3 regions of the Pantoea sp. XAF26B01_ASV70 genome follow, and region 3 is predicted to be linked to each of the others. Evidence: predicted binding sites of a transcription regulator. Region 3 holds the regulator's gene; each other region holds the start of a gene.
What was found. Region 3 encodes Fur, which represses iron uptake genes when iron is present. Its sites were predicted from a motif close to ATAATAATGAGAACNACTATCAA; they were not measured.
Positions count from the first base shown of each region.

Region 1 (10,958 bases), 670 kb from region 3:
TGCGTCAGCGCATCGACCAGCGCGTTATGCTTTCCACCATCTGAAAAGGAGTCCGGCGTGACGTTAAGAATGCCCATCACATGTGGAAAAGATAAATCGAGATGGGAATCACGGGCGAACAACTTCATGGCGGAAACTCCTTGCTGATCAATATCTGGATGTAAAAAACCCCGGACCAGCCGGGGTTTTGTCTGACGATGTTGCGTCTTATTTGTTGTACTGCTCTGACATGGTATTGCCTGGGTTTGGCGTACGCGGTTCATCAACCGGACGTGGCGCCTTAGGCGTACCGTTGCTGTCTGAGTTGCTGCCTGGATCTTCCCAGCCCGCTGGCGGACGCACTTCGCGGCGCGCCATCAGGTCGTCGATCTGCGGTGCATCAATGGTTTCATACTTCATCAGCGCGTCTTTCATCGCGTGAAGGATGTCCATGTTCTCACCCAGAATCTGACGAGCACGCTGGTAGTTGCTGTCGATCAGGTGCTTAACTTCCTGATCGATGATGCGGGCCGTTTCATCAGACATATGTTTCGCTTTCGCGACAGAACGTCCAAGGAACACTTCACCCTCTTCTTCTGCATAGAGCAATGGACCCAGTTTTTCAGAGAAGCCCCACTGCGTCACCATGTTACGTGCCAGATTGGTCGCAACTTTAATATCGTTGGACGCACCGGTAGAAACACGTTCTGCACCGTAGATGATCTCTTCTGCCAGACGACCGCCGTAAAGCGTTGAGATCTGGCTTTCCAGTTTCTGACGGCTGGCGCTGATCGCGTCGCCTTCAGGCAGGAAGAAGGTCACACCCAGTGCGCGACCGCGCGGGATAATCGTTACTTTATGAACCGGATCATGCTCTGGCACCAGGCGACCAATAATGGCGTGGCCTGCTTCATGGTAGGCAGTTGACTCTTTCTGCGATTCCGTCATCACCATGGAGCGACGTTCCGCACCCATCATGATTTTGTCTTTCGCTTTCTCGAACTCCACCATCGAAACCACACGCTTGTTTGAACGGGCCGCGAACAGCGCTGCTTCGTTAACAAGGTTGGCCAGATCGGCACCCGAGAAGCCTGGCGTACCACGTGCAATGATCGCTGCATCAACATCAGTTGCCAGCGGCACACGACGCATATGCACTTTCAGGATCTGCTCACGACCGCGAACATCTGGCAGGCCAACAACAACCTGACGGTCAAAGCGACCTGGACGCAGCAGCGCAGGGTCCAGGACGTCAGGACGGTTAGTTGCGGCGATAACGATAATACCTTCATTACCTTCGAAACCATCCATCTCAACCAGCATCTGGTTCAGCGTCTGCTCACGTTCGTCATGTCCACCGCCTAAACCGGCGCCACGCTGACGACCGACTGCGTCGATCTCATCGATAAAGATGATGCATGGAGCCGCTTTTTTGGCCTGTTCGAACATGTCACGCACACGGGATGCACCGACACCGACAAACATTTCCACAAAGTCAGAACCGGAGATGGTAAAGAAAGGCACCTTCGCTTCGCCGGCAATCGCTTTTGCCAGCAAGGTTTTACCGGTACCCGGTGGCCCCACCATCAGAACGCCTTTTGGAATCTTACCGCCCAGCTTCTGGAAACGGCTTGGCTCACGCAGATATTCCACCAGCTCAGCAACTTCATCTTTCGCTTCGTCACAACCTGCTACGTCGGCGAAAGTGGTTTTAATCTGGTCTTCCGTCAACATGCGGGCTTTGCTCTTGCCGAAGGACATCGCGCCCTTACCGCCGCCGCCCTGCATCTGACGCATAAAGAAGATCCACACACCGATCAGCAGCAACATCGGGAACCACGAAATGAAGATTGAAGCCAGCAGGCTTGGTTCTTCCGGCGGTTCGCCAACCACTTTGACGTTTTTGGTCAAGAGGTTATCGAGCAACTTGGGATCGTTGACAGGAATGTAGGTCGTGTATTTATTGCTGTCTTTTTTAACGACGTTAATTTCACGCCCGTTAATACGTGCCTCGCGGACCTGATCCTGGTTCACTTCCGACAGGAAGGTTGAATAATCAACCCGACGGCCATTCGACTCGCTGGGCCCAAAGCTCTGGAATACTGACATCAGCACGACCGCGATGACTAACCAGAGAATCAGGTTTTTCGCCATGTCACTCAAGGGATTAACCTCATATTACAACGGTGTTAACAGATAGCGTAGGGTACTATAGATCCCGCATACATGGAATCGCAGCAAAACTGCGGACTTCTCCAGCAATTTGGTTATAGTTTGCGCCCAGTCGCCACAATATACACTTCACGTGAACGTGAACGTGAAGCGTCCGGCTTACGAATTTTCACTTTCGTAAACAGGGAGCGAATTTCCCGCAGGTATTCATCGAAGCCATCTCCCTGAAACACTTTCACTACAAAACTGCCGCCAGGTGCCAGGATATCCCGACACATCTCCAGCGCCAGCTCGACTAAATACATCGACCGGGGAATATCTACGGCAGGTGTACCACTCATATTCGGCGCCATATCGGACATGACAACCTGAACTTTTTGATCGCCAACGCGTTCAAGCAGCGCATTGACCACCGATTCTTCACGAAAATCGCCCTGAAGGAAATCGACACCGACTATCGGATCCATTGGCAGGATATCACAGGCAATGACTCGCCCTTTGTTCCCAATTTGCTGTACCACATATTGCGACCAGCCTCCGGGTGCAGCACCCAGATCTACCACGGTCATGCCGGGTTTGAAAAGCTTGTCACCCTGTTGTATTTCATCAAGTTTAAACCAGGCGCGCGAACGCAACCCTTTTTTATGCGCCTGGAGCACATATTTATCGCTAAAGTGTTCCTGAAGCCAGCGGCCGGAGCTGGCCGAACGCTTTTTACCCGTCATAATATTTCCAACTAAATCGTCATCGTAGCGATAAACCTGCACGCAATGGGTTGCGTCGATTTGGTGATATACCCGAGATGGCGGTAGAATGAACCGTTTTCAATCCCTGAGTAAGTAAAAAACTACGATGAATCTAAGTACCAAACAAAAACAGCACCTCAAGGGCCTCGCCCATCCGCTCAAGCCAGTGGTTATGCTGGGTGGCAATGGCCTGACTGAAGGCGTGCTGGCCGAAATCGAGCAGGCTCTGTCGCATCACGAACTGATCAAGGTAAAAATTGCCTCGGAAGATCGTGAAACGAAACAGCTGATCGTTGAGGCTATCGTGCGTGAGACCGGTGCCAGCAACGTACAGGTGATCGGCAAAACGCTGGTGCTGTATCGCCCCTCTAAAGAGAGCAAAATTTCTCTGCCACGCTAAGTGGGCAAAGAAAGTGACATGCTCTTACCTCAGATAAAAGGCCGCAATGCGGCCTTTTTCCTTTCTTTACATTGTGCTTTAACGCTTTTCAAAGCGTAGCAACATCTTAAAGGTATTCCACCTTCAGGATTTCATACTCAACGTCGCCGCCCGGGGTTTTCACAATAGCCACGTCATCGGCCTCTTTACCCACCAGGCCACGCGCCATCGGCGAATTGACCGAAATCAGATTTTGCTTAAAGTCCGCTTCGTCATCGCCCACAATGCGATACGTGGCTTCTTCGTCGGTTTCGACGTTCAGCACGGTAACGGTTGCACCGAAAATCACGCGTCCGGTTTTCGGCATCTGAGTGACGTCGATAACCTGCGCATTGGAGAGTTTGGCTTCAATCTCCTGAATACGGCCTTCGCAAAAACCCTGCTCTTCACGCGCAGCGTGATATTCCGCGTTCTCTTTTAAATCGCCATGTTCGCGTGCATCAGCGATAGAGGCGATAATGCGCGGGCGCTTCACGGTTTTCAGCTCGTTCAGCTCTTCGCGCAATCTTTCAGCGCCTCTTAACGTCATCGGAATCTGATTCATTTAAGCTCCTCGCCATCTTTCCTGTTTAACGATGTCATCCTGACCGGTGACTGCAGAAAAAAGCGTTCTGCGGCGCATTAGCCCGTTTTTGCAAATAAAAGAATCCTGACCCGGAGATGCTTCCAGGCCAGAAAAGAGTTTTGCAATTTGATACGTATTTTACCCCAGAGTTCCCTGCGGGTCATCGTTTACTTTGCACCGTCCAGCGACGTAGTATTGACGCCCTCACCTGCCAGTTACCGCGAGATTATGCGATTTTCACGACTTGTTACCGGATTAAGCTGCGCATTTATGCTGCAGGCACACGCAGCGCCAGTTGATGAATACATGCAGTACCTGCCAGACGGCGCCAATCTGGCGCTGATGGTACAAAAAGTAGGCGCATCAACACCGATTATTGATTATCACGGAAAACAGATGGCCCTGCCCGCCAGTACCATGAAAGTGGTGACGGCGCTGGCAGCATTGCTGGAACTGGGTGGCGACTTCCGTTTTCAGACCACTTTTGAGACTCGCGGCGCCATTATCGATGGCACCCTGAACGGCGATTTAGTTGCACGTTTCGGCGGTGATCCCACCTTAAGCCGTCAGGATCTGCGCAACATGGTGGCGGCGATAAAGAAGCAGGGCATTAACCATATCAAAGGCAATCTGGTTATCGACACCTCCGTTTTTGCCAGTCACGATATGGCGCCGGGCTGGCCGTGGAACGATATGACCCAGTGCTTCAGTGCTCCGCCGGGTGCGGCAATCGTTGATAAAAACTGCTTCTCGGTGTCGCTCTACAGTGCTAATACGCCGGGTGAGAATGCCTTTGTACGTATCGCCTCCTATTATCCGGCGCATATGTACAGCCAGGTGCGCACCATTGGCCGCAACAGCGGCGAAGGGCAATATTGCGAGCTGGATGTGGTGCCGGGCGAGCTGAACCGCTACACCCTCACGGGTTGTATGCGCCAGCGCGCGGAACCGCTGCCGCTGGCATTTGCGGTACAGGATGGCGCGGCCTGGGCTGGCGAAATCCTCAAGGCGGAACTGCGGTCATCTGAGATTGACTACAGCGGGCATCTGGTGCGACAGACGCAGGTTACCGAACCGGGTACCGTGCTGGCATCGACCCAGTCCGCGCCGCTGCATACGCTGCTGCACACCATGTTGAAGAAGTCAGACAACATGATTGCCGACACGGTGTTTCGCACCATTGGTCATCACTACTTCAATGTGCCCGGCACGTTCCGCGCCGGACAGGATGCCGTTCGCCGCATCCTGAAAGCCAAAGCCAATGTCGACATGGGTAATAGCATTCAGGTGGATGGTTCAGGTCTCTCCCGCCATGACCTGATTTCGCCGCAAACCATGATGCAGGTATTGCAGTTCATTGCGAAGAATGACAACACGCTGGATTATATTTCGATGCTGCCGCTGGCAGGTTACGACGGCACGCTGCAGTATCGCGGCGGGCTGCATGAGGCGGGGCTGGATGGCAAAGTCTCGGCGAAAACCGGCTCACTGCAGGGCGTCTATAACCTGGCGGGCTTTATCACCACCTCCAGTGGTGCGCGGGTGGCATTCGTGCAGTTCCTTTCCGGTTATGCGGTCCCGCCGGAAGATCAGCGTACCCGCCGTATTCCGCTGGTGCGATTTGAGAGCCGTCTCTACCGCGATATCAATCAGAACAACTGATTATTCAGTCATAAAAAAAGCGCAGCGGTCAGATCAACCGCTGCGCTTTTTATTGCCCGTCCATCAGAAGCGGGTATTCACGCTCATATACCAGGTGCGGCCCGACTCGTTAAAGGTATTGGCCCCTGCGCCATAGAGCCACGCTCCGGTGGTGGCATTGCCGGTGGTCTGCGCGTTGCCCTGCCGGAAATGGCGCTTGTCGAACAGGTTGTCGATACCCACGGTGACGCTGGCATATTTATTAACGTCATAGGTGCCGCTCATGCCCACAACCGAATAGGGGCTCACCTGATCGGTGGCGCTACCGGTGACGGCGTTACCTTTATAGTCATATTTCTTCGGTACCTGTTTACCGTACCAGGTCAGGGTCGTTTGCAGGGAGAGGTCCTGCATCGCCTGCCAGCTCAGCGTCGAATTGAGCGTATATTCCGGAATAATCGACAGACGATCGCCGGTCTCTTTATTCTTACTCTGCAGCATGTAAGTGAAGTTATTGTTCCACGTTACGCTGTCGGAGAACGGGACATTGACCGTGCCTTCCAGCCCCTCGACGACCGCTTTGGGCACATTTTCCCATTTGTAGATGTCGGTTTTGCCGTTAGATGCGGTGCCGGTTGGCGCCGTGCCAGCCTCGATCTTGTTACGGTAGTCGTTGCGGAACCAGGTCAGGCCCGCCTGGTAGCCGTCGCGCTTCCATTCGACCCCAATCTCTTTATTGATGCTGTTTTCCGCTTTCAGATCGTCATTACCCATCAGATAACAGGCACCGGCACTGGCGGCGCAGCCCTGACCATTGCTGTAGAGCAGATAGTTCGGGTTGGTCTGATAGAGGCTCGGGGCTTTATAGGCGCGCGCAATACCCATTTTCAGGGTGAACTCATCGCCTAATCCCTGTGACAGGTTGAGCGACGGACTCCAGTTATCGCCGACAATCGAATGGTGATCGAAGCGCAGGCCCGGCGTCAGCATGGTGCTATCGGTCAGCTCAATATTGTCTTCGGCAAACAGCGAGAAGATTTCCGCCTGTGAATAGGGTGTGCGGCCGGTCGTAGCGATACCGGGAATCGACCCGTAGCTGGCGGCCTGAGTCGTCGATGAAGGATCCTTCATCCGCTGCTGATTCCATTCCGTCCCGAAAGTCGCGGTCTGGTTCACCAGCCATTCAAACGGCACACTGATCTCACTGTGCAACAACACATCATCCAGCTGGATGGTATTGAAGTTGCTGTTGGCGAAGATGCCTTCGGTGCCGCCCGCCAGCCCCTCATTCAGACGCGCGTTGCGGGTGTTCTCATATTGCGCGTAGGTATTGGTGCTGATGCCATTATCCCAGGCACCGGTCCACTTAACAGAAAAGTTCTGCCGATAGAGCCGGTTGGTCTCGTCACCATATTTGCTTTTCACCAGGGCGTTGGTATTGGTGTTCTGCGTGTCCCCGGCATAGAGGTTGCCCTGACGACTGTAACCGGCCCCCACTTCCAGCGTCTGCATCGGCGCAAATGCCCAGCGCAGCAGGCCATGAATATCTTTGTTGATCGAGCCTTCCCGGCCCGCCGGGTACGATCCGGCGTAACTGCCGGTGCGGTCTGCGGCGTGCCCTTCATTAATGTCGTAAGCATCAGCCTGCGTTTTTGCCAGACCGCCATAGAGCCGGAAACTGACATCCTCGCCCAGTGGCCCTTCAAGGCTGAAGTTGGTGCGACGGGTCGCGCCCTCCTCCTTGTGTTCCGGCACGTTGTAATAGGCGCTCCATGAGCCGTGCCACTGATTATCCATCTCTTTTTTGGTGATGATGTTCACCACGCCGCCCGCTGCACCGTTACCGTAACGAGCCGCTGCCGGACCGCGGATTACCTCAATGCGCTCAATGATCTCTGGCGGCACCCAGTTAGTGTCGCCGCGCGTATCACGCTCGCCACGCCAGCCAAGCCGAACCGCGTTGCGGCTGGTCACCGGCAATCCATCGATCAGAATCAGGGTATTTTCCGGCCCCATGCCGCGGATATCGATCTGGCGATTGTTTCCGCGCTGGCCGCTGGTGGAGTTACCGGTCAGATTGACGCCAGGCATGGTGCGAATAATTTCGGCGACATCGCGTGCGGGTGGATGTTTTTTTATTTCGTCGGCGGTGATGGTCGACACGCCAGGTGCCTGCAACGTCTGCTCGGCGGCGGTCACCATCATGGTGTCGTCGTGGAGGGTATCGGAGGGGCTGCTGTCGATAACCGGTTCGTGGGTGGCTTCAGCAGCCACGGCACCGGCAGAAATGAGAGAGGCGGTGAAACCCAGTTCAATCATAATGGCTAACGAAAGCCGGGATAACTTTTTCATTTTTCTGTTCCTGGAGTGCCGGCGAGGATGCCACTGCCGGCGTGCCGGTAAAAAAGTAATAACCTTGCCTGCAACGTTTTCCCCTTGTCGCCGGGCCAGCGTCAGAACCGCTTTGCATCAGTCTGAAAGCCGGTGCGGCAGAGAGGATGCGCGCGCTCCCTGTCGGGCGGAAACACCCTATTGCAAATGCAAATAATTATCAATACTATTATTCATAACATGTATGACCCTAATCAAGGGTGATCGAAAGATGGCGCGTATGACGTGGTTAAGTGAAGAAACCGGCAGTGAACGCTGGTGGCAACAGCAGCAGCAACGGGGCATTCCTCTGGTTGAAGCTGGCGAAAAGGGAACCTGTCAGGTCACCTTTTTCTGGCGCGATCCCCAGGGTGACACGCAGCACTCCGATACCCGGCGCGTCTGGATCAATATTACCGGCGTAACCGATCATCATCATTCAGCGGTCCCCTCCTCCTTAACGCCTGTTCCCGATACCGATGTCTGGTGGTGGCAAACCGCCCTGCCCGCTGACTGGCGCGGCAGCTACTGCCTGATTCCTGATAGTCAGGAAGAGACTTTTACCGGGCAGGCCGATATGCAGGCAGTGCGCCAGTGGTGGAGTCAGAAATTCCCGCAGGCGCAAAGCGACCCGCTGAATCCTCTGCGAAGCTGGGCGGGTGGACGCGGAATGAGGGTCTCGCCACTGCACCTGCCACACGCGCCGGATCAGCAGGTGTGGCGTGCGGTTGATGAGGGCCGTGCCGCCGATATTCCGCTGCAACACTATTGGTGGCGCAGCGAACGGCTGGGGAACCAGCGTCAGATCTGGATCTCTGTTACCGGAGACGCCAGTGCAGGCGATCGTCCGCTGGTACTGCTGCTGGATGGTCAGTTCTGGGCACAGAACATGCCGGTTGCCGGCCCGCTTCAGCAACTGACAGAGGCAGGCGAACTGCCCCCTGCGGTCTATGTCATGATCGACATCATCGACCGCGAACACCGCACGCGTGAGCTGACCTGTAACCCTGACTTCTGGCTGGCGATTCAGCACGAGCTGTTGCCGCAGGTTCAGCGCTGGGCGCCGTTTCGTGCCGACAGCACGCTGGTAGCGGGACAAAGTTTTGGCGGCCTTTCTGCCGCTTACGCCACCCTGACCTGGCCGGAAACCTTTGCTGGAGCGATCAGCCTCTCCGGTTCGTTCTGGTGGCCCGCGCGCGGCGATCCCAATGGCTGGCTGCCACAGCAGTTACAACAGGGCTTACTGCAGGCACCCCCTCGCCGCTTCTACCTGGAAGCGGGACGACGCGAACGGTTGATTCTGGCAGCAAACCAGCAGTTTCAGCGCGATCTGAACGCTGCCGGACATCAGGTCAGCTATCACCCGGTCGAAGGCGGTCACGATGCGCTGTGCTGGCGCGGCGGACTGCTGGCAGGCCTTAAAGCCATGTGGCAATAGCCCTAACCCGCTTATATTCCGCCTTCTGCGCGCCACTGAAAGATATCTATGCAGGACAGCGGCGTTAGCGCGCCCGGTGACTGCGGACAGGAGACCGACATGCAACAACTTAACCCTTTCGACGATCCGCAACAGGATTGTCAGGTGCTGAAGAACGATCAGCAGCAGTACAGTTTATGGCCCGCCTTTTGTGCGGTTCCGGCAGGATGGCAGCCGGTGTTTGGCCCCGGGCCACAGGCTGACTGTCTGAGCTGGCTGAATGAAAACTGGCACGATATCCGTCCAGTTATGACGCAGGACAGAGGCGAAAATGTCTGAGATCACCCTCAACCCGCAGACAGAACAAAAAACGCTGCCGCTGGTGGCCGCTCAGCCCGGAATCTGGATCGCTGACCAGCTATCGCCCTATTCCAATGCTTACGCCGTGGCGCATTTTGTCGAACTGCGCGGTGCGCTGAACAGCGCGTTGCTGTCACGGGCCATAATTGCTGGCATGCAGGAAGCGGACACACTGAATATGGCCTTTGGCGAGCTGGAGGGTGAACCGCTACAGTGGCCTGAACCCCAGGCTTTCCGCGAGCCTGAGGTGGTCGATCTGCGCGACGCCGCCGATCCGGAGGCCGCAGCACGTGCGCTGATGCAGCAGGATATGACCGGCGATCTGCGGGTGCTGAGCGGCGCGCCGCTCTACCATCACAGCCTGTTTCGGCTGGATGAGGATCACTGGTACTGGTATCAGCGATACCATCATCTGGTGGTCGATGGTTTTAGTTTCACCGCCCTGACCCGCCGTATCGCCAATCTCTACAGCGCCTGGCAGCGCGGCGACACGCCGGAGCCAAGCCCGTTTGTGCCGTTCAGCGACGTCGTTGATGAATATCAGCGCTATCAGCAATCTTCGGGCTGGCAGCGCGATCGCCAGCACTGGCTGGAGAAAGGCGCGCAGCTACCTGCGCCCGCCTCGTTGTCCGCTCTGCCGCTGGCCGGTCAGAGCGCCAGCACCGACCTGCTGCGCCACACGTTTGCCGTGGATCGCGACACGTTTCAGGCTTTGCTGACGCACACCGGGCAGCACAACCTCAGTGCCGCGGATACCGCCTTTGCGCTGGTGGCGTTATGGCTGGCGCGCCTCACCGGCCAGCATGCGTTCGCCGCCGGTTTCATCTTTATGCGCCGCATCGGCTCGGCCGCGCTCTGCGCCACCGGTCCGGTGATTAACGTGCTGCCAATGGCGGTGCATTACGATCCGGCACAGCCGCTGACGGCACTGGCCGGGCGTCTGGCGGACGAAGTCAAAAAAATGCGTCGCCATCAGCGTTACGACGCTGAACAGGTGCAGCGCGATCTGGGTCGCTCCGGCGACAGCGATCCGCTCTATGGGCCGGTAATCAACCTGAAGATGTTTGATTACCAGCTCGATTTCGCTGGCATCAAAGGCGTAACCCATCAGCTGGCGTCAGGACCGGTACGCGATCTGGAGATTGCTATCTACCTCAGCGAACAGGGCGACCTGACACTGGAGTTACTGGCTAATGCACAGCGCTATAACGACACAACGCTAAAGCAACACGCCAGCCGCTTTGGCCTGCTGCTTCAGCAGCTTGCCGT
Region 1 covers NZ_CM137251.1:3,730,089-3,741,046, forward strand. The annotation lists gene folP (dihydropteroate synthase) at 1-128, opposite strand, end outside; gene ftsH (ATP-dependent zinc metalloprotease FtsH) at 208-2,133, opposite strand; gene rlmE (23S rRNA (uridine(2552)-2'-O)-methyltransferase RlmE) at 2,247-2,876, opposite strand; gene yhbY (ribosome assembly RNA-binding protein YhbY) at 3,004-3,297, shown strand; gene greA (transcription elongation factor GreA) at 3,404-3,880, opposite strand; gene dacB (serine-type D-Ala-D-Ala carboxypeptidase) at 4,130-5,563, shown strand; gene ACX8ZY_RS17675 (TonB-dependent siderophore receptor) at 5,627-7,894, opposite strand; gene fes (enterochelin esterase) at 8,145-9,350, shown strand; gene ACX8ZY_RS17685 (MbtH family protein) at 9,450-9,668, shown strand; gene ACX8ZY_RS17690 (enterobactin synthase subunit F) at 9,661-10,958, shown strand, end outside.
Region 1: fes (enterochelin esterase) is a predicted target of Fur. The motif match lies at 8,081-8,103, and genes of this name have one in related genera.

Region 2 (10,958 bases), 690 kb from region 3:
AGGCTCTGCATCAGCGCGCCCGCCAGACCTAAACTGATCCCGGCCAGCAGACCCGCCAGGGTGCGCGGCAGTCGGGCATCGCGCACGATGACACAATCGACGCGGTTACAGCCGCTGAATAAGGCCTGCGTGACATCATGAAAGGGGATAGATTTGGCACCCAGCATCAGGCTGAGCGCGAGAAGCAACAACAGCAGCATCCCTGAACCTGCTATTGCACGAAGTTGACGCATAACGTTTAAACCTTCACCGATTCATTGAGATCGCAGCACGAGTCATTATGATAATGATACTTGTTATCGTTATTAGTGATTTTTTGTATGTTACCATGACTCCCGGACTCAATGATGAGGAAAATGGGTGCAAAAAAGCGACGTTATGAACAAACCCTCCCACTTTATCGATCTCAGCCTGCTGAGAACCCACCCCGCCTTTCGCGCCATTTTTATCGCCCGCTTTATCTCCATCGTCGCCCTCGGCATGCTGGCGGTGGCGGTACCGGTTCAGATTCAGCAGCTAACGCAGTCGCCGCTGCTGGTGGGGCTGGCGGTGACGCTGGCCGGTGCCGGCATGTTTATCGGCCTGCTGACCGGCGGCGTGCTGGCGGATCGCTATGAGCGCCGACGTCTGATCCTGTTTGCCCGATCCACCTGTGGCCTGGGCTTTGTCGCCTTATGCATCAATGCCCTGCTCCCTTCGCCGTCGGTGATCGCCGTCTTTGTGCTGGGACTGTGGGATGGTTTTTTCGGCGCGATAGGCGTCACCGCGCTGCTGGCGGCGACGCCGGCGCTGGTCGGGCGTGAAAACCTGATGAAAGCAGGTGCGATTACCATGCTGACGGTGCGCTTTGGCGCGATTCTCTCCCCCGCCATTGCCGGACTGGTCATCGCGCAGGGCGGTGTGGCGTGGAACTACGGACTGGCGGCGTTCGGCACGTTGCTGACGGTGCTAACCCTGCTGCGGTTGCCGCGGCTGGCGCCACCGCCGCAGCCGCGTGAGCATCCGCTAAAAGCACTGGTCAGCGGCGTGCAATTCCTGTTTGCCAGCCCGATCGTTGGCATGGCGGCGCTGGTCGGCGCGCTGGTGACGTTAGCCAGCGCGGTGCGCGTGCTCTATCCGGCGCTGGCGCCACACTGGCAGGTCGGTGTGACGGAGTTAGGGCTGATGTATGCCGCCGTTCCGCTGGGTGCTGCCACAGGTGCCCTCACCAGCGGACGGCTGGCACAGTCACCGCAGCCGGGCCGCCTGATTCTGGCGAGTGCTATTGCTGCTTTCGTCGCGCTGGCTCTGTTCAGCCTGATGCCGTGGTTCAGCGCGAGTCTGGTCTGCCTCGCGGCCTTTGGCTATTTCAGTGCCATCAACAGCCTGGTGCAGTACGCGCTGATCCAGACGCTGACGCCTGATGCGCTGCTCGGCAGGATCAACAGCCTCTGGACAGCGCAGAATGTCACCGGCGATGCGATAGGTGCAGCGATGATTGGCGCGATGGGTTCGCTGCTGTTGCCGCAGCAGGCGGCCAGCCTGTCTGGTCTGGCAGCCACCGTGCTGGGCATCGTCATGTGGCTGCTGATGGCGCGTCTGCGTCGCTATCAACCGCCTGCACCGGCGGAAACGGGATCATGATTTAACGAACAGCGTCTCCAGCCGCGTCAGCAAATTGCTGGCGCTGTAGTAGTCGAGCCGGAAGCTATCCAGCCCCAGCGCATAGACCGCTTTTGCGCGCACAGCTGGGGTCTGCGCCAGGAAAGGGTTGCTCATCACCTGTGCGGCGGTGGGCTCTTCGGCGGCAAACAGCAGATATGATTGACCATTAAGGCCTGCCGCCAGATTTTCTCCTGACAGTTGCAGGATATCTTTACGCTGTCCCATGCTGTGACCAGACTGAAGAGTGGCCGGCGGCGTCGCCAGAGTGAAGCCCAGTTGCTGCAGTAATTTCCCCTGCGCCGACGCATCCGTCCACAGATTGACTGCCCGGCCATCCCCGTTCCACACCATCGCTGATACCGGCTGCGGCGGCAGGGTCAGCTTCGCTTTCAGAGCCTTTTCTCGCGCATCAAACTCAGCTTTCCGGGCGGCAGCTTCCGCTTCATGCCCGGTCACCTCACCCAGCAACGTCACCAGTTGCTGCCAGCTTTTATCGTCGTAATTCACCACCAGCACCGGCGCAATCGCCGCGAGCTGATCGACCAGTTTGATCGCCGAATCATTCCCTGTGGCGCTGACCACAATCAGGTCTGGCGCTTCAGCAGCAATCGCTTCTGCACTGGGCTCACCAATGTAGAGACGTTTTACGCCGCGCTGTTTGGCCACTTCGCCCCACTGACGGAAGAATCCCTGCTTATCAGCCAGCCGACTGCCGGGTGCGGTTGCGCCACTGGCGATGACCGGCGCATCAATGGCCAGCAGCGAGCCTGTCAGGGTAACGCTGGTCGAAACGATACGCATCGGTGCCTGGGTCAGCGTGATATTGCCTGTTGCCCCGGCGACAGTACGCGGCCAGCCGGTCTGGGCAGCAGCGGTAACGCTGAACAGGCTGATGCTCAGGAAAAACAGCGCTATCGCCGATGTGACACCATGTTTACTCATAGATTTTCGTCCACTTTTACCCGGAAAAAGAGAGAGACCATTTGTGCTGATTTAACCGGCCATGCCAGCTGAATCGCCGCGTAATTATTGACACTTTCGGCTAATCAACGTAGGTTACTGGCCCACAATACAAATGATAATCATTATTAGTTATCTTATCATTTATAGGTGGGAATTATGGTGGAATCGCTGGCGTTTGAACATCCCTTGTTGCAGGATTTCCCGGCACTCTGCCGTGGCTTTCTGTTTACCTCTCCCTGGCAAAGCCTGACCACACAGGGCTGTTTTACTACCCTTACCGCGCCGGTGAGGCAGGGTGAGCAGCTGACAGGGGAGTTTCAGCAGCAACTACAGCACCATTTTGCTTCAGCCAGAAAACAGGGCATTGCCCATCCCATTCTGGTGGGTGCAATCCCCTTCGACGTGGATCAGCCCGCTGCGCTGTTTATCCCTGAGTCGTATCAGACCTTTAACCGTGACGATCTCAACGCCAGTGCCTCTCTGGCTGAGGCTGAACTGCCGCAGGTGCGTCGCCGCACGGCGGTGCCGGACCATGACATTTTCATCGACATGGTTGCGCAGGCGGTGGCGGCTACGCAGCGCGGCGATCTGGATAAAGTGGTGTTGTCGCGGCTGATGGATATCGTGGCGGAACAACCGGTTGATACGGCCGCCCTGATGCAGCGCATCGTGGCGCAGAACCCTAACAGCTATCACTTCCATCTGCCGCTGCCCGATGGTGGCGCGCTGGTTGGCGCCAGCCCGGAACTGATGATTCGTAAGCAGGGCCGCCAGTTCAGCTCCTGTCCGCTGGCCGGTTCAGCGCCGCGTCATCGCGATCCGCAGCGTGACCAGGCCTCTGGCGACAGCCTGATGCACTCAGCAAAAGATCGTCATGAGCATAAGCTGGTCACGGATGCGATGCGCGCGACGCTGCAACCGCGCAGCCGCCTGCTGTCGGTCCCCGAGACACCCTCACTGCTGACCACTGCAACATTGTGGCATCTCGCTACGCAGATTCAGGGTGACGTGCTGGACGATCGCGAAAATGCGCTGTCACTGGCCTGTCTGCTGCATCCGACACCGGCCCTCAGCGGCTTCCCGCATCAGCGTGCTCAGACGCTGATTCAGCGACTGGAGCCATTCGAACGTCAGCTGTTTGGCGGCATCGTCGGCTGGTGTGACGATCAGGGCAATGGCGAATGGGTCGTCACCATTCGCTGCGGTACGGTGAATGGCCCGCGGGTGCGGCTGTTTGCGGGCGCAGGCATCGTAGCGGACTCACAACCTGAATCAGAATGGCGTGAAACCGGCGTCAAACTCGACACCATGCTTCGCGCTTTTGGACTGCAATAAAGGAACCTGTATGACGATTTCCTACAGCCGCTGGCCGGACGATCTGGCTGCACGTTACCGTGAAAAAGGCTACTGGCTCGATCTGCCGATGACCGACATCCTGGAACGTCATCGCGACAGCGAGAGCGTAGCGGTGATTGATGGCGAACGACAATTTACCTATCGCCAGCTGGCGGCGCTGAGTGACAACCTGGCCGCGGCATTGCAGCGTCGCGGCCTGAAGTCAGGCGATACGGCGCTGGTGCAGCTCGGCAACGTGGCGGAATTTTACCTGACGCTGTTTGCCCTGTTCAAAATCGGCGTTGCCCCGGTTAACGCCTTGTTCAGCCATCAGCGCACCGAACTGGCCGCCTATGCCAGTCAGATCTCGCCGAGCCTGTTAATTGCCGATCGCAGCCACGCACTGTTCGCCGATGATGTGTTTATTACGCAACTTCGCCGCGATCAGCCTTCACTCCAACAGGTGATCCTGCGTAATGACGCTCAGACGGAAAACAGCCTCGACGCCCTGCTGGCTGAACCCGCGGGCAACTTCATCGCAACCCCGACCGCAGGCGATGAAGTCGCCTTTTTCCAGCTGTCAGGTGGCAGTACCGGTACACCGAAACTGATCCCACGTACCCATAATGATTACTACTACAGCATCCGTGAGAGTGACGTTATCTGCGATGTTACCGCCGACACCCGCTACCTGATCGCCCTGCCCGCCGCGCATAACTTCCCGATGAGTTCGCCGGGCGCGCTGGGCGTTTTTTACGCGGGCGGACAGGTGATCTTAGCCGCCGATCCCAGCGCAACACTCTGCTTCCCGCTGATTGAAAAGCATCAGGTCACCGATACCGGCCTGGTTCCGCCCGCCGCCAGTCTCTGGCTGCAGGCGATTCAGGAATGGGGCAGCAATGCTGCGCTGGCCTCGCTGCAACGCATTCAGGTCGGTGGCGCAAAGCTGGGCGAAACGCTGGCCGCGCGCATCCAGAACGAGATCGGCTGCACCCTGCAGCAGGTATTTGGTATGGCGGAAGGTCTGGTGAACTACACCCGACTGGATGACGATGAGCAGACCATTCTCACCACGCAGGGACGCCCGATCTCCCCGGATGACGAGGTGTGGGTCGCCGACGATCAGGGTAATCCATTGCCAGCAGGCTCCATCGGTCGCCTGATGACGCGTGGTCCTTATACCTTCCGCGGCTACTACAACAGCCCGGAACATAACGCCGCCAGCTTCGATGACCAGGGCTTTTACTGCTCTGGCGATCTGATTGAGATCACGCCCTCTGGCAACATCATCGTGCAGGGCCGGGAGAAAGATCAGATCAACCGGGGCGGCGAAAAGATCGCAGCCGAAGAGATCGAAAACCTGCTGCAGCGCCATGCGGATGTGATCCACGCTGCGCTGGTCTCCATGAGCGACGAGCTGATGGGCGAAAAGAGCTGTGCCTTTATCGTCACCCGTCAGCCGGTTAAACCGGTGGCGCTGCGTCGTCACCTGCGTGAACTTGGCGTGGCAGAATTTAAGCTGCCCGACCGTATTACCTGCGTAGATGCCCTGCCGCTGACCGCGGTCGGAAAGGTGGACAAAAAACGTCTGCGCCAACAACTTGCCGATCAACAAGCGCAAGCCTGATCTGTCCGGAGATTTTCAATGGCTATTCCACAACTGACCTCTTATCCGCTGCCAGCCGCCACCGAGTTGCCCAACAACAAAGTGAAATGGATGCTGGAGCCGGGCCGTGCCGCCCTGCTGATCCACGATATGCAGCGCTATTTTCTCAACTTCTGGGGCGAAGATAGCCCGCTGGTTGAGCAGGTAGTCGACAATATTGTCCGCCTGCGTCGCTACTGCAAAGCGCAGGGCATTCCGGTGTTTTACACCGCTCAGCCAAATGCGCAGAGCGATGAAGATCGGGCGCTGCTCAACGACATGTGGGGACCGGGCCTGAATAAACATCCCGATCAGCAGAAGATCGTGGATGCGCTGGCACCGGATGAGGACGATCATGTCCTGACCAAATGGCGCTACAGTGCATTTCACCGCTCGCCGCTGGAGTCGATCCTGCAGGAGATGGGTCGCGATCAGCTGATTATCACCGGCGTCTATGCCCATATTGGCTGCCTGACCACCGCCACCGATGCGTTTATGCGCAATATTCAGCCGTTTATGGTGGCCGATGCGCTGGCTGACTTCAGCCGTGAGGAACATATGATGGCGCTGACCTACACCGCGGGCCGTAGCGGAAAAGTGGTGATGACCGCCGATCTGATGCCTGTGCCACTCAGCAAAGATGATTTGCGCGCGTTGATCCTGCCGCTGCTGGAAGATGATGAGGTGCCGGAAGATGATGAAAACCTGATTGATTACGGTCTGGACTCAGTACGCGTGATGGCGCTGGCGGCACGCTGGCGTCAGGTACATCGTGATATCGATTTCGTCAGCCTGGCGAAAAATCCGAGCATTGATGGCTGGTGGGCGCTGCTGACGCGGGAGCCGGCGAAATGAGCCACACATTCGACTTCAGCGGTAAAATCGTCTGGGTAACCGGTGCCGGCCAGGGTATCGGCTATCATACTGCGTTAGCCTTTCATCAGGCTGGCGCACAGGTCGAGGCCTTTGATCAACGTTTTAAGGGCCATGATTACCCGTTTCCCTGCCACACGATGGATGTAGCCGATCCGGCTCAGGTCAAAACGATCTGCCAGCGCGTATTGGCCGTGCAACCGCGCATTGATGTGCTGGTCAACGCAGCCGGTATCTTACGGATTGGTGCCACCGATGAGCTGTCGTTTGCCGACTGGCAGGCGTGTCTTAACGTCAATGCGGGCGGCGCGTTTAATCTGTTCCAGCAAACATTGCCACGCTTTCGCGAACAGCGCGCCGGTGCCATCGTCACTGTCGCGTCTAATTCGGCTCATGCCCCGCGTATTGGCATGTCCGCTTATGGTGCTTCAAAAGCGGCGCTGCGCAGTCTCTGTCAGACCGTGGGTCTGGAGATGGCGCCCTATGGCGTGCGCTGCAACATCGTTTCACCCGGTTCCACCGACACCGATATGCAGCGCAGCCTGTGGCACACACCGACGGGTGAGCAGGAGATGATTGCCGGCTTCCCGGATCAGTTCAAGCTGGGTATCCCGCTGGGCAAGATCGCGCAGCCGCAGGAAATTGCGGCCACCGTATTGTTTCTCGCGTCGGATCTTGCCAGCCATGTGACGCTGCAGGATATTGTGGTTGATGGTGGCGCAACCCTGGGAGCCTGATGATGACAGCGATCTGGAAGCGATCCATTGATCTTCCCGCCCTGAATGCGCTGGGTGAGAACTCTCTGGTGGCCCATCTGGGTATCGTTTTTACCCTGATAGGTGATGATTATCTGGAAGCGACGATGCCGGTCGATGCCCGTACGCAACAGCCGTTCGGGCTGCTGCATGGCGGTGCGTCCGTGGTGCTGGCGGAGTCGATGGGCTCAATTGCCGGATATCTGGCGGTTGAGGAAGGCAGCAGCGTGGTTGGCGTAGAAGTGAATGCCAGCCATCATCGTGCGGTTTCTGCCGGTCTGGTGCGGGGAATTTGCCGTCCACTGCATCTGGGTAAACGCAGTCAGAGCTGGCAGATTGAGATTCGGAACGGTCGGGATCAGCTGTGCTGCAGTGCGCGACTGAGTGTGGCGGTGATGAGCTAGCTGCAGAAAGAACAATGCCCCCTTTCAGGCCTGAAAGGGGGCATTGCATATCACGCTGTAGCAGGCGATCGGTTAACGCTGATAGATAATTTCAACGCCTTCGTCGTCTTCATCATCCCAGTCGTCATCCCACTCTTCATCTTCCACTTCAACCGTGTTTTCAATGGTTTCTTTGTGGTAATCGTCCCACATGAACTCCACTTTCTCCGGCTGCTTCTCTTCAAGCTCCGCTTCTTTCGGATTAGCGTTGATGAAGCTCATCACGTCCCAGCAGAGTTCGTTGACACCGGTACGGCTTGCGGCAGAAATCAGGTAATACTTATCTTCCCAGCCCAGTGCTTCAGCCACCGCTTTAGCCCGTGACTGCGCTTCTTCTTCACTGATCAGATCAATTTTGTTGAAGACCAGCCAGCGTGGCTTGTTGAACAGCTTCTCGCTGTACTTTTCCAGCTCGCCGAGAATGATGCGGGCATTTTCAACCGGATCGCTTTCATCGATAGGGTCGATGTCGATCAGGTGCAGCAACACGCGGCAGCGCTCAAGGTGCTTCAGGAAGCGAATGCCGAGGCCTGCGCCATCGGCTGCGCCTTCAATCAGGCCAGGGATATCGGCCACGACGAAGCTCTGCTCGCTGTCCATACGAACCACGCCCAGGCTCGGCACCAGCGTGGTAAACGGATAGTCCGCCACTTTTGGCTTCGCTGCCGATACGGCACGGATAAAGGTCGATTTACCGGCATTCGGTAAGCCCAGCATCCCGACATCTGCCAGCAGCATCAGCTCCAGCTGCAGATCGCGCTTTTCACCTGGGGTACCCATGGTTTTCTGGCGCGGACTGCGGTTTACAGATGATTTAAAGCGGGTGTTACCCAGACCATGCCAGCCGCCTTTGCCGACCATCAGTTTCTGGCCGTGACGCGTCATGTCGCCCAGTGTCTCGCCGGTACCCTGATCGATAACCCGGGTGCCGACCGGCACTTTAACTTCGATATCTTTACCGCGTTTGCCAGTACAGTCGCGGCTCTGGCCGTTCTGCCCACGCTCGGCGCGGAAAGATTTTTCGAAACGATAATCGATAAGGGTGTTGAGGTTTTCATCAGCGATCAGATAAACGTCACCGCCGTCACCGCCATCACCCCCATCAGGGCCGCCTCTCGGGATATATTTTTCGCGGCGGAAGCTTACGCAACCATTACCGCCATCACCGGCGACGACCAAAATTGTCGCTTCATCTACAAACTTCATTTTCTATCTCCGTCACACAATCGCCTGCAGCACTCTGCAGACGGGTCCGCCAGGGTCTTCTGCGCTGACCAGCGGCGGATAAATCAGGATTGGCTTTCGCCAGTGCGTACATAAAGTGTACAGCAAACTTTTGTGATGCGTCGCTTTTACCGCAACAGACCGCAGAATGTAAAAAGCCCCGCAGGAGCTGCGGGGCCTTCAATTCGTGCGTTCAGACGTTAAACGTCTGCGTCACGACAACCTTACTCAGCAACGATGCTGATGTATTTACGGTTGTTCGGACCTTTAACTTCGAACTGTACTTTACCGTCTGCGGTAGCAAACAGGGTGTGGTCACGACCACAACCTACATTGGTACCGGCGTGGAATTTGGTGCCACGCTGACGAACGATGATGCTACCTGCCAGAACAGATTCGCCACCGAAACGTTTTACACCCAGACGTTTTGCATTGGAGTCACGACCATTTCGAGTCGAACCACCAGCCTTTTTATGTGCCATTTGTCAGATCTCCTCTTATGCCGTGATACCAGTGATTTTCACATCAGTGAACCACTGGCGATGGCCTGCTTGCTTACGGTAGTGCTTACGACGACGAAACTTAACGATCTTAATTTTCTCGCCACGACCGTGAGCAACAACTTCTGCCTTGATCATTCCGCCTGAAACCAGTGGCGCGCCGATTTTCACGTCTTCGCCATTAGCAATCATCAGAACCTGGTCAAACTCAATCGTTTCACCGGTTGCGATGTCCAGCTTTTCCAGGCGAACGGTCTGACCTTCGCTTACTCGGTGTTGTTTACCACCACTTTGGAAAACCGCGTACATATAAAACTCCGCTTCTGCGCTTGCCTTTTAGTTCATCAGGCGGCGCGCTAAATATTCACAATAGGGCGCGAATTCTACGCAAAACTCCAGAAGAAGACAAGAGCACTTTGCACACTCTTGCAGAAAAAAAACACAGGCTGAATGCAACCGTTTCTCAGGCAGAAAATTCAAGTACAATCAGTAACAGATTACCTGAACGCTGGCTGGGTAAAAGCACTTACCATGGCAGAGATAACGAGTCATAGCTGAAAAGACGAATGAACTTAGAACAGATTAATGAATTAACCGCACAGGATATGGCTGCCGTTAACCAGACCATCCTCGACCAGCTGAATTCAGATGTCTCGCTCATCAACCAGTTGGGCTACTACATCATCAGTGGTGGGGGCAAGCGTATCCGTCCCATGATTGCCGTGCTATCCGCACGTGCCATGGGCTACAAGGGCGATCTGCACGTGACCAATGCGGCGCTGATCGAATTTATCCACACCGCCACGCTGCTGCATGACGATGTCGTGGATGAATCCGATATGCGTCGTGGCAAAGCGACCGCGAACGCGGCGTTTGGCAATGCGGCAAGCGTGCTGGTCGGTGATTTTATTTACACCCGCGCCTTCCAGATGATGACCAGCATGGGTTCGCTGCGTATCCTGGCGCTGATGTCAGAAGCGGTAAACGTGATTGCTGAGGGCGAAGTCCTGCAGCTGATGAACGTCAACGATCCCGACATCACCGAAGAGAGCTACATGCGCGTGATTTACAGCAAGACCGCGCGTCTGTTTGAAGCGGCCTCGCAGGCCTCGGCGATACTGGCTGAAGCCACACCTGAAGAGGAAAAAGCGCTACAGGATTATGGACGCTATCTGGGCACCGCTTTCCAATTAATTGACGACTTACTGGATTACAGTGCTGATGGCGAGACGCTGGGCAAAAATACCGGCGATGATCTGAGTGAAGGCAAACCCACGCTGCCACTGCTGCATGCTATGCAGCACGGCTCACCTGAGCAGGCGAAGATGATCCGTGAAGCCATTGAGCAGGGAAATGGCCGCCATCTGCTTGAACCGGTACTGGAAGCGATGAATCAGTGTGGTTCACTCGAATGGACGCGCAGCCGCGCCGAACAGGAAGCGGATAAAGCCATTGAAGCCTTGCGTATTCTGCCCGAATCGCCGTGGCGCAGTGCGCTGGAGTCGCTGGCGCACATGTCAGTTCAGCGCGATTTCTGATCCCTCACGGAGCCTGACAGGCTCCGTTTTTACGTCCC
Region 2 covers NZ_CM137251.1:3,746,244-3,757,201, forward strand. The annotation lists gene fepD (Fe(3+)-siderophore ABC transporter permease) at 1-233, opposite strand, end outside; gene entS (enterobactin transporter EntS) at 379-1,623, shown strand; gene fepB (Fe2+-enterobactin ABC transporter substrate-binding protein) at 1,618-2,586, opposite strand; gene ACX8ZY_RS17720 (isochorismate synthase) at 2,764-3,942, shown strand; gene ACX8ZY_RS17725 ((2,3-dihydroxybenzoyl)adenylate synthase) at 3,953-5,569, shown strand; gene ACX8ZY_RS17730 (isochorismatase family protein) at 5,588-6,442, shown strand; gene dhbA (2,3-dihydro-2,3-dihydroxybenzoate dehydrogenase) at 6,439-7,197, shown strand; gene ACX8ZY_RS17740 (hotdog fold thioesterase) at 7,200-7,619, shown strand; gene cgtA (Obg family GTPase CgtA) at 7,692-8,864, opposite strand; gene rpmA (50S ribosomal protein L27) at 9,107-9,364, opposite strand; gene rplU (50S ribosomal protein L21) at 9,380-9,691, opposite strand; gene ispB (octaprenyl diphosphate synthase) at 9,949-10,920, shown strand.
Region 2: ACX8ZY_RS17720 (isochorismate synthase) is a predicted target of Fur. The motif match lies at 2,714-2,736, and genes of this name have one in related genera.

Region 3 (10,958 bases):
CGCTGGCGGGCGCGAGCTGGCTAAGTTCGGCAATCTGAATGCGCGATATCGGCCCCTGTTGATCAATCAGCCGGTAAACCGCTGCGCTATTGAGTTGCTTAACAAGATCGACATTTCCTATTTGTGACTGGCCGCCAGTGGTCATTCAGTGCTTACTCGCTCAGGACGTCGTCTCCGTTGACAAACGTCTTTATGATTTTAAAGTCGCGCGTAAACACAGTCAGGTTCGCGATTTTTCCTGCTTCGATCGAGCCTGACTGCCTTTCCACGCCCATCGCCCGTGCCGGGTAGAGTGTTGCCATGCGCAACGCTTCGTCCAGTGCGATCCCTGCATGTTCAACGCTGTTTTGTACCGCTTCAATCATCGTCAGGGCAGAACCACTTAATGTACCGTTTTCGTCGACACAGAGCCCATCGCGATAATAGATTGTTTTGCCTGCAAAAATAAACTCGCTTATGTCTGCGCCAGCCGGTGCAGTGGCATCCGTGACCAGCACCAGTTTGTCGCCTTTGATGCGTTTTGCATTGCGCACGTTAGCGTAATGTACATGTAAACCGTCCGCAATAATGCCGCAGTATACATCAGGCGAATCAAACAGCGCACCGATAAGCCCGGGTTCACGTCCGGCAAAGGTGGGCATGGCGTTGTAGAGGTGCGTCGCGAAACTCACACCAGCAGAAAAGCCCGCTTTAGCCTCTTCATAGGTCGCATTCGAGTGACCGGCTGAGACAATAATCCCGGCATCAGTCAATTGACGAATCACATCGCTACCCGCATTTTCAGGGGCAAGCGTGACTTTGGTGATGACGTCCGCGTTGTCACACAGGTACTGCACCATCGCCGCATCCGGCAGGCGAATCAGCGCCGGATCGTGGGTGCCTTTTTTCGCTTTGCTCAGCCAGGGCCCTTCCAGATGCAGACCCAGCGCCTGATTCTGATGTTTCTGCAGGTAGGCGCGCATGGTTTCAATCGCCCGCTTCATCAGGGCGTCGCTGCTGGTTATCAGCGTCGGTAAAAAGCTGGTGCAGCCAGACTTTTCATTGGCGCGCTGCATCGTTTCCAGCGTTTCAATGCTGAGCGCCTCAAGGCTGTCATTGAACTGCACGCCACCGCAGCCATTGAGCTGGAGATCGATAAAGCCTGGCGCAATATTTGCCCCTGCCATATCCCGCTGCTCAATATCCGCCGGGAGCGCTTCACGCGGACAGACGCGCGCAATACGCCCATCGGCAACCACCACCGCGTGATTATCCAGAACCTCATGGCCACTGTAGATTCGACCGTTAACTAATGCGTACATCTTTCTTCTCCCGTCCTGGCCTGCTGTCACTCAGCGTAACAGCAGGGCATGACAATGTTCTGTTACACGCCTTTCATATTTTCCGCTTCCATTTCGCGGAAATATTTCACGGTTTTCACTTTCAGTTCCATGGTGGCCGGCTCATCGCACACTACCACCGATTTCGCGTGCAGCTGCAGGCAGCTGATGGTCCACATATGATTAACGTTGCCTTCAACCGCCGCCTGTAATGCCTGCGCTTTAACATGGCCGGTAACCAGAATCATCACTTCCTCTGCATCCAGCAGCGTACCGACGCCGACCGTCAGCGCATATTTAGGCACCTGATCAACGTCACCGTTAAAGAAGCGGGAGTTCGCCACGCGGGTGTCATGGGTCAGGGTTTTAATGCGGGTACGGGAAGCGAGAGAGGAAGCCGGTTCGTTAAAGGCGATATGACCGTCGTTGCCAACGCCGCCCATGAACAGGTGAATTTTACCCAGCGCGCGAATTTTCTCTTCGTACTGACGACATTCTGCGTCAATATCGGGGGCATTACCATTCAGCAGGTTGATATTTTCCGGTTGAATATCAACGTGATCGAAGAAATTGCGATACATGAAGCTGTGATAGCTCTCAGGATGCTCTTTTGGCAGGCCAACATATTCATCCATATTGAATGTCACGACGTTTTTAAAACTGACCTGGCCCGCTTTGTGCATATCAATCAGGTGTTTGTACGCTTCCAGTGGCGTACCGCCGGTTGGCAGACCCAGGACAAAAGGTTTATCCGCCGTCGGGTTAAACGCATTGATACGATTAACAATATGTCGGGCGGCCCATTTTCCCACCTGGGTTGGTGTCGCTAAAGGAATCAGTCTCATGTTTCACCTCAATTGAAAATAGAAAGGGGATGGCTAAGCCGTTGCGTGAGTCACCAATCTGAACAGATGATTCATTGTCGCCATGGCCAGCGCATAATTCAATATTTCGGATCATAAAATAAGTTTACGGTCATAGCCAGATGTTGCCGTATGAAACGATGTTTTTTAGTGATAAAAATCACATTTACCAGGCTTTTAATTTGCGAGGCGAATTAATTTATCATTACACTTCGCTGCGTGATATGAAGTGTATTAACGATCTTTGCAGCTGACATAACAACATTAAGCAGCGCAAAGCGACAAGTCAGGCTCATAGGGGGAAGGGGATATGTTAGGTTACTTACAAAAGGTGGGGCGCGCACTGATGGTGCCGGTAGCAACCCTGCCAGCAGCAGCGATATTAATGGGCGTGGGCTACTGGATCGATCCAGACAGCTGGGGCGCAGGTAATGCGCTGGCGGCGTTACTGATCAAATCTGGTGCTGCCATCATCGAAAACATGTCAGTGCTGTTTGCGATTGGTGTCGCGTATGGCATGTCGAAAGATAAAGATGGTGCGGCAGCCCTGACCGGCTTTGTCGGATTCCTGGTAGTCACCACGCTCTGCTCACCGGCCGCGGTGGCGATGATACAGAAGATGCCGGTTGACCAGGTACCTGTGGCGTTTGGCAAAATTAATAACCAGTTTGTCGGTATTCTGGTCGGTATCCTGTCGGCGGAGGTCTATAACCGCTTCAGCCACGTCGAGCTGCCGAAAGCACTCTCCTTCTTCAGCGGACGGCGACTGGTGCCGATACTGGTCTCGTTCCTGATGATCCTGGTCGCCTTTATCCTGATGTATATCTGGCCGGTTATCTTTAACGGTCTGGTGGGCTTTGGTGAACATATCCAGAAGCTCGGCTCTGCCGGTGCCGGTATCTACGCCTTCTTTAACCGCCTGCTGATTCCGGTCGGTCTGCATCACGCCCTGAACTCGGTGTTCTGGTTCGATGTTGCGGGCATTAATGACATTCCTAAATTCCTTGGCGGTGCACAGTCACTGGCTGACGGATCGGCAACTGTCGGCATCACCGGTCGTTATCAGGCGGGCTTCTTCCCGATCATGATGTTTGGTCTGCCGGGTGCTGCGCTGGCTATCTACCACTGTGCGCGCCCTGAGAACCGCGTCAAAGTGGGTAGTATCATGCTGGCCGCGGCGTTTGCTGCCTTCTTTACGGGTATTACCGAACCGCTGGAGTTCTCCTTCATGTTCGTGGCACCCGTGCTTTATCTGATCCACGCCGTCCTGACCGGTATTTCTGTCTTCATCGCTGCCAGCATGCACTGGATTGCCGGATTTGGTTTCAGCGCCGGGCTGGTGGATATGGTGCTGTCGACCCGTAATCCGCTGGCGACACACTGGTACATGCTGATCCCGCAGGGTCTGGTCTTCTTCGTTATCTATTATGTTGTGTTCCGCTTTACCATCAAAAAATTCAACCTGATGACGCCGGGCCGCGAGCTGGCGGTTGATGGTGATGAAACTGATGGTTATGACGTTAATGTTGATAAAACGGATAGCGGTGAAAGTGCCACAGAGTCACTGGCGCGCCGCTACATTGGGGCGATTGGTGGTTCAGCTAACTTAACCAGCATCGATGCCTGTATCACCCGTTTGCGTCTTAACGTGAATGACTCGGCGCAGGTGAATGAGGCGGTTGCTAAGCGTCTTGGCGCGTCCGGCGTAATCCGTCTTAACAAACAGAGCGTGCAGATCATCGTGGGTACCCAGGCAGAAAGCATCGCCTCGGCCATGAAAAAAGTGCTGACCAAAGGTCCGGTCGCTGCAGCGGCTACCAGCAGTGCGCCGGCCGAGCCGGACGTTAAACCGCAGGCGGTGCTGAACAGTGAGAAGCAGGTCATCGCCACGCTGCTGGCGCCGGTCAGCGGTGAAGTCGTGGCGCTGGATGATGTGCCGGATGAAGCCTTTGCGAGCAAAGCGGTGGGTGACGGTCTGGCGATCAAGCCCAGCGACAAATGGGTAGTGGCACCGATTGCCGGTACGCTGGTGAAAATCTTTAACACCAATCATGCCTTCTGTCTGGAAACCGACAATGGCGTGGAGATTGTGGTGCACATGGGGCTGGATACCGTGGCGCTGGAAGGTAAAGGCTTTACCCGTCTGGTTGAAGAGGGGGCCAGCGTGGTCGCCGGTCAGCGAGTACTGGAGATGGACCTTGAATTCCTTAACGCCAATGCCCGCTCAATGGTGAGTCCGGTCGTGGTCAGCAACAGCGACGATTTCGCCGGTCTGACTTTACTGGCACAGGGTCAGGTAATAGCAGGGGAAACCCCGCTGTATGAAGTGAAAGGCTAATCCCCGCAACAGAACCCCACAGGCAGGAAGCGATTCCTGCCTTTTTTGTTTTAAAGGCTTAACAAACGGTTGTTTCCCTCAGACGCTTTGTGGATCATACTCCGTTACTTCGTGGTACAAATCACCCGTTATTCGTATTGAGGATTTTTGAGATGAGTGAGGCTGAAGCCCGCCCAACTAACTTTATTCGTCAGATCATTGACGAAGATTTGGCGAGCGGTAAGCACAGCAGCGTGCATACCCGTTTTCCGCCGGAGCCCAATGGCTATCTGCATATTGGTCATGCGAAATCGATCTGTCTGAATTTTGGCATCGCCCAGGATTATCAGGGGCAATGCAACCTGCGTTTCGACGATACCAATCCGGTTAAAGAGGATATGGAATTCGTTGAATCCATCAAGCGTGACGTTCAGTGGCTGGGTTTTGAGTGGAGCGGTGAGGTCTGTTACTCATCAAACTATTTCGATCAGCTCTACAACTATGCCATCGAGCTGATTTCCAAAGGACTGGCCTACGTTGATGAACTGAGTCCGGATGAGATTCGTGAATATCGCGGCACCCTGAAAGAGCCGGGTAAAAACAGCCCTTATCGCGATCGCAGCGTGGAAGAGAATCTGGCGCTGTTTGAGAAGATGCGAAACGGTGAGTTTGCCGAAGGCACCGCCTGTCTGCGCGCCAAAATCGACATGGCCTCTAATTTCATCGTGATGCGCGATCCGGTGCTTTACCGCATCAAGTTCGCGGAACACCACCAGACCGGCAATAAGTGGTGCATCTACCCGATGTATGACTTTACCCACTGCATCTCCGATGCGCTGGAAGGCATTACGCACTCGCTCTGTACGCTGGAGTTCCAGGACAACCGCCGTCTCTATGACTGGGTGCTGGACAACATCACTATTCCGGTTCATCCGCGTCAGTATGAATTCTCGCGCCTGAATCTGGAGTATGCGGTGATGTCGAAACGTAAACTCACTCAGCTGGTGACCGAGAAGCACGTAGAAGGGTGGGACGATCCGCGCATGCTGACCGTTTCAGGTCTGCGTCGTCGTGGTTACACCGCCGCTTCTATCCGTGAGTTCTGTCGTCGTATTGGCGTGACCAAGCAGGATAACATCGTGGAGATGGCTTCGCTGGAGTCCTGTATCCGCGATGATCTCAACGAGAATGCGCCCCGCGCCATGGCGGTTTTAGATCCGCTTAAAGTGGTGATCGAAAACCTGCCAGCAGGCCATAGCGAAATCGTCACCATGCCAAATCATCCGGGTAAACCGGAGATGGGCACGCGTGAAGTGCCGTTCAGCCGCGAGATCTGGATCGATCGCGCGGATTTCCGTGAAGAGGCGAACAAACAATATAAGCGTCTGGTGCTGGGCAAAGAAGTCCGCCTGCGTAACGCCTATGTGATTCGTGCTGAGCGGGTCGCCAAAGATGAAGCGGGCAACATTACCTGCATCTACTGCACCAGCGATGTTGATACGCTGAGCAAAGATCCAGCCGATGGCCGCAAAGTCAAAGGCGTGATTCACTGGGTTTCTGCGGATCACGCGCAGCCAGCTGAGTTCCGTCTGTATGATCGTCTGTTCAGTGTGCCAAACCCGGCTGCTGCAGAGGATTTCCTGGCGGTCATTAATCCTGAGTCACTGACCATCAAAAACGGCTTTGTTGAACCCAGCCTGCGCGATGTGGAACCGACAACACCGTTTCAGTTTGAACGTGAAGGTTATTTCTGCGCCGACAGCGTTTACTCGAAACCGACGCAACTGGTGTTTAACCGCACCGTCGGTCTTCGTGATACCTGGACCAAAACGGGCGAATAAATTTTTTGGGGCTGACCTCATAAAATGACAAAAGGGCGATTTATCGCCCTTTTTTATTGCCCCGATTTTTACCATCGCCGACGTTTATTCTGCACTAACCACAACCGGTTCAATACCGACTTGTGGGAGTAATCTGAGTTTAAAAAAATTAATCAATTTCAGGATGTGAATTGTCAGCTTTCAGGTAGGCTATCCGCTCTCAGAGGTTGCAAAGCGGGTTACAGAAGGAAAAAAAATGACAGTTCTCGCCCAGGAAGCCAAACACAGTGTCGTCGTTTTACATCAGCTCATTGAACGTATTTTTAATCAGCCAGCCGGATCTGATGACAGTTTCCAGCTGCTGATGTCCTATTTTCATCCTGAATTTCGCATGGTGACCCCAAAGGGCAAAGAGTACAATCTGAACGAGGTCGAGGATCTTTTCCAGCAGTTACAAGGGCAGCGGGAAGGGATGCGCATTGCCACCTGTGAACATGTCATTCTCTCTCATCATGAAAAAGAGATCGTCGTACAGTATCGCGAAATGCAGATGATGAACGGCAATAACCAGAGCCGCATTTCGCTGGCCATTCTGGATTGCAGCAGCTCCATTCCACGCTGGCGCTATCTGCAGGAGACGCTGGTCGCCTGAGGTGAGGGCAGAAAACAGACGAAAAAAAACCGGTGAATTCACCGGTTTTTTTATTTCAGGCCGCGCCAGCGTTACTGGTCGTGCAGCGTTTCGTCTTCACGGCAATCGCCCAGCGTACAGTGTCCATAGAGATAGAGGCTGTGGTTGGTCAGCTTGATGCCATGGCGGGTCGCGATTTCACGCTGACGCGTTTCAATCGATTCGTCGCTGAACTCGATAACCTTGCCGCAATCCAGGCAGATCAGGTGATCGTGGTGATGCTGCTGCGTCAGTTCGAAGACAGACTTGCCGCCTTCAAAGTTGTGACGAGTCACAATACCGGCATCATCAAACTGGTTCAGAACACGGTAAACGGTCGCCAGGCCAATCTCTTCGCCAATGTCGATCAGGCGTTTATACAAATCTTCCGCACTGACGTGATGGCACTCAGGTTCCTGAAGCACTTCCAGAATTTTCAGTCTGGGCAGCGTTACTTTCAGGCCAGCCTTCTTTAATGCGGTGTTGTTGTCAGTCATGCGGATTTTGTCCTGTTACTAATATTCACTTTTGTGGCTTATCGCCTTGAATGTCGATCTGTGCTCATTCTCATTTGCGTCTCATTATAGAACTGAAGCGATGAAATGAAAACCAGAGGGCGTGTCTGAATCATCATGGGCTATTGGGGATTCGTCACCGGGCCGGGGAAGATTCTGACAGAGGTCTGTTAGCACATCACTTAGTCTTGCCGCCTGAGAAAATAAGCGGAAGATCGATGCGGGTATTCTACAGATTAAACGGAGAAAGTTAAAAAAATGTGGCTATTATTTCTATAGGCATTTTCATTGCCTCAATGTGAGCTGGCGCTCACATTGAGTCGGGCAGGATCAGGCTTCGATGATCTCTTTCAGCTGCAGTTCATCAAAAATCTGCTTAACCCACTGCTCCACACGCTGGCTGGTCAGCTCAGGCTGGCGATCTTCGTCAATGGCCAGGCCCAGGAAGTGGGTATCATCGGCCAGGCCTTTCGAGGCTTCGAAGTGATAGCCTTCAGTTGGCCAGTGTCCGACAATCACGGCACCGTGCGGTTCGATAATGTCGCGAATCGTGCCCATGGCATCACAGAAATACTCTGCGTAATCTTCCTGGTCGCCACAGCCAAACAGCGCAACCAGCTTGCCGTTAAAATCGATCTCTTCCAGCGTCGGGAAAAAGTCATCCCAGTCGCACTGCGCTTCGCCGTAGTACCAGGTCGGAATACCCAGCAGCAGGATATCAAACGCTTCCAGATCTTCTTTTGTGCTTTTTGCGATGTCATGGACTTCTGCAACATCTGTACCCAGCTGTTTCTGGATCATTTTTGCAATGTTTTCGGTATTGCCGGTATCGCTGCCGAAGAAGATGCCTACGAGTGCCATGAGTAAAATAACCTCTTAAATCCTGATGATGAGATGTGTGCCGCAGCACATTTCAGCGAATAATAGCAGACGAGAGAAAACCGGTGAACGGTTAAAGCCCCGACATTTGCCTCTGCGTGCGATTTGCCCGCATTAATCCAGTTTGAGCTGTGCCAGTAGCATCTGTTCAATCAGTTCGCTACGGCTGAGATTGCGCTGTTCTGCCAGCGTATTGAGTGCATCGACGGCGTCACTGTTCATTTTCAGTTCGACACGACGAAGCCCGCGTCCTTTGTCACGTTTCAGTTGATTGCGCTTGTTAATGCGCAGCTGTTCATCACGCGAAAGCGGACTGGTTTTGGGTCGACCGGGGCGGCGCTCATCAGCAAAGAGATCGAGCGTCGTGCGGTCAGTCTGTTCTTTTGCCATGGCTTAGTAAAACTGAATGGGGGCGGGCGCCAGACACTCACCGCGCAGATTATAAATTATTGGCCATTGCCGCAGCAAAACTGACCCGCGGCAAAATTTTAGCGCGCCATCATACTTCACGCTTACGCCGGACGCCAATCCTAAACCTTTGCCGCCATCTATTTGCTTTTAAAGCGCAAAAAAGCGACGGACACTGCGCAAAACGGCATCGGGTTTCTCTGCATGAACCCAGTGTCCTGCGCCACCGATCACATGCGCCTGAGCGGCCGGGAACTGCTGCAGCAACGCATCGCGATAGCTGTTATCCAGGTAGCTGGAGTCGCCGCCGCGAATAAACAGCGCCGGGTGATTCCAGGCGGGAACCGGCTGCCAGCCAGAGATCGTGGTGTAGTTATCCCACAGCACCGGAACGTTGAAGCGCCACTCCCCCTCCTGGAAGGATTTCAGCAGGAACTGGATCACCCCTTCTTCCTCGATCAGCGTTCGCATGACCTTCGCCGCCTCGCTGCGGGATGAGACGCCCGCATCGGTGACGGCACGAATGCCGGCAAATATCTGGTCATGACGGCGCGTCTGGTAATCCACCGGGGCGATATCGATCATCACCAGGCGCTCAATGCGTTCCGGCACCAGCGCGCTCATGGTCATGGCGATTTTACCGCCCATCGAGTGTCCGATCACCGCGACGCGATCAATGCCATGTGCATCCAGTGTTTCGACCATATCCTGCGCCATTACAGCGTAGTTCATCTCGTCAGATCGTGGTGAAAGTCCGTGGTTGCGGACATCTACCTGCAGCAACGGACCGGCATCTTTCAGCCCGCGCGCCAGCACGCCAAGGTTATCGAGACTGCCAAACAGACCGTGAATAAGCAGGATGGGCAGAGAATCAGCAGGGGATTGTTCAGTTTGCAGACGGGCGTTCAAAATCATAGCAAAGTTCTTAAGTTTGAGACCTGAGCTTAGGTTATCATGGTTTCACCTTTTCAGGCGCGCCGGTTCCGGCGGCATTAGGACATATTCTGACTTTTGCCCGTAAACCGTTTGATTGCTAACAACCCGCCTGACTTTAACTTTATAATCCTGATGTTAGAACCCACACACCCTTTGAATTGCCTGACTATACTCAGAGCTTTTCAGGAAACAGGTGGTTCTGTCATGAGAAAGAACCGTACGGAATAAGATGAAAACGATCGAAGTTGACGAAGAGCTCTACCGTTATATTGCCAGCCACACGCAACACATTGGTGAAAGCGCATCCGACATTCTGCGTCGTATGCTGAAGTTCACGGCCGGTCAGACTGCACCCGCTTCGCCTGCACAGCCAGCCTCAAAAGATGCAGCGAAAGAGTCCCAGCCTGCGTCTGTGGGTTCGCGCCCGCAGGATCGTGTCCGCGCGGTGCGCGAGCTGCTGCTTTCCGATGAATATGCGGAGCAGAAGCGGGCGGTGAATCGCTTTATGCTTATCTTGTCAACGCTCTATCGTCTTGATACCGCAGCCTTTGCTGAAGCTACTGCATCTCTGCAGGGCCGCACCCGCGTCTATTTTGCAGGTGATGAGCATACGCTGTTGCAGAATGGCACCCATACTAAGCCGAAGCATGTGCCCGGCACGCCGTACTGGGTGATCACCAACACCAATACTGGTCGTAAATGCAGCATGATCGAACACATCATGCTCTCGATGCAGTTCCCTGCGGAACTGACCGAGAAAGTTTGCGGCACCATTTAAAACTTAAGCGTCAGGGAGCAGCGCCAATGGCCAATCACCCACGTGCCGGGCAACCCGCCCAGCAGAGCGATTTGATTAACGTTGCACAATTAACGTCACAATATTATGTCCTGCAGCCCGATGTGGCGAACCCGGAACATGCGGTGAAATTTGGCACTTCCGGCCATCGCGGCAGTGCAGGGCGTCAAAGCTTCAACGAGATGCACATTCTGGCGATCGCGCAGGCGATTGCCGAAGAGCGTAAAAAGAATGGTATCACCGGGCCTTGCTACGTCGGTAAAGACACCCATGCGCTGTCTGAACCCGCCATCCTGTCTGTTCTGGAAGTGCTGGCGGCAAACGGCGTTGATGTGATCGTGCAGCAGGATAATGGCTATACGCCGACCCCTGCGATCTCGAATGCGATTCTTGAGCACAACAAAGCGGGTGGCGCGCTGGCTGACGGCATCGTGA
Region 3 covers NZ_CM137251.1:3,057,173-3,068,130, reverse strand. The annotation lists gene nagC (DNA-binding transcriptional regulator NagC) at 1-145, opposite strand, end outside; gene nagA (N-acetylglucosamine-6-phosphate deacetylase) at 153-1,301, opposite strand; gene nagB (glucosamine-6-phosphate deaminase) at 1,364-2,164, opposite strand; gene nagE (N-acetylglucosamine-specific PTS transporter subunit IIBC) at 2,493-4,520, shown strand; gene glnS (glutamine--tRNA ligase) at 4,673-6,340, shown strand; gene ACX8ZY_RS14420 (hypothetical protein) at 6,576-6,971, shown strand; gene fur (ferric iron uptake transcriptional regulator) at 7,043-7,486, opposite strand; gene fldA (flavodoxin FldA) at 7,835-8,365, opposite strand; gene ybfE (LexA regulated protein) at 8,498-8,773, opposite strand; gene ybfF (esterase) at 8,942-9,706, opposite strand; gene seqA (replication initiation negative regulator SeqA) at 9,957-10,505, shown strand; gene pgm (phosphoglucomutase (alpha-D-glucose-1,6-bisphosphate-dependent)) at 10,532-10,958, shown strand, end outside.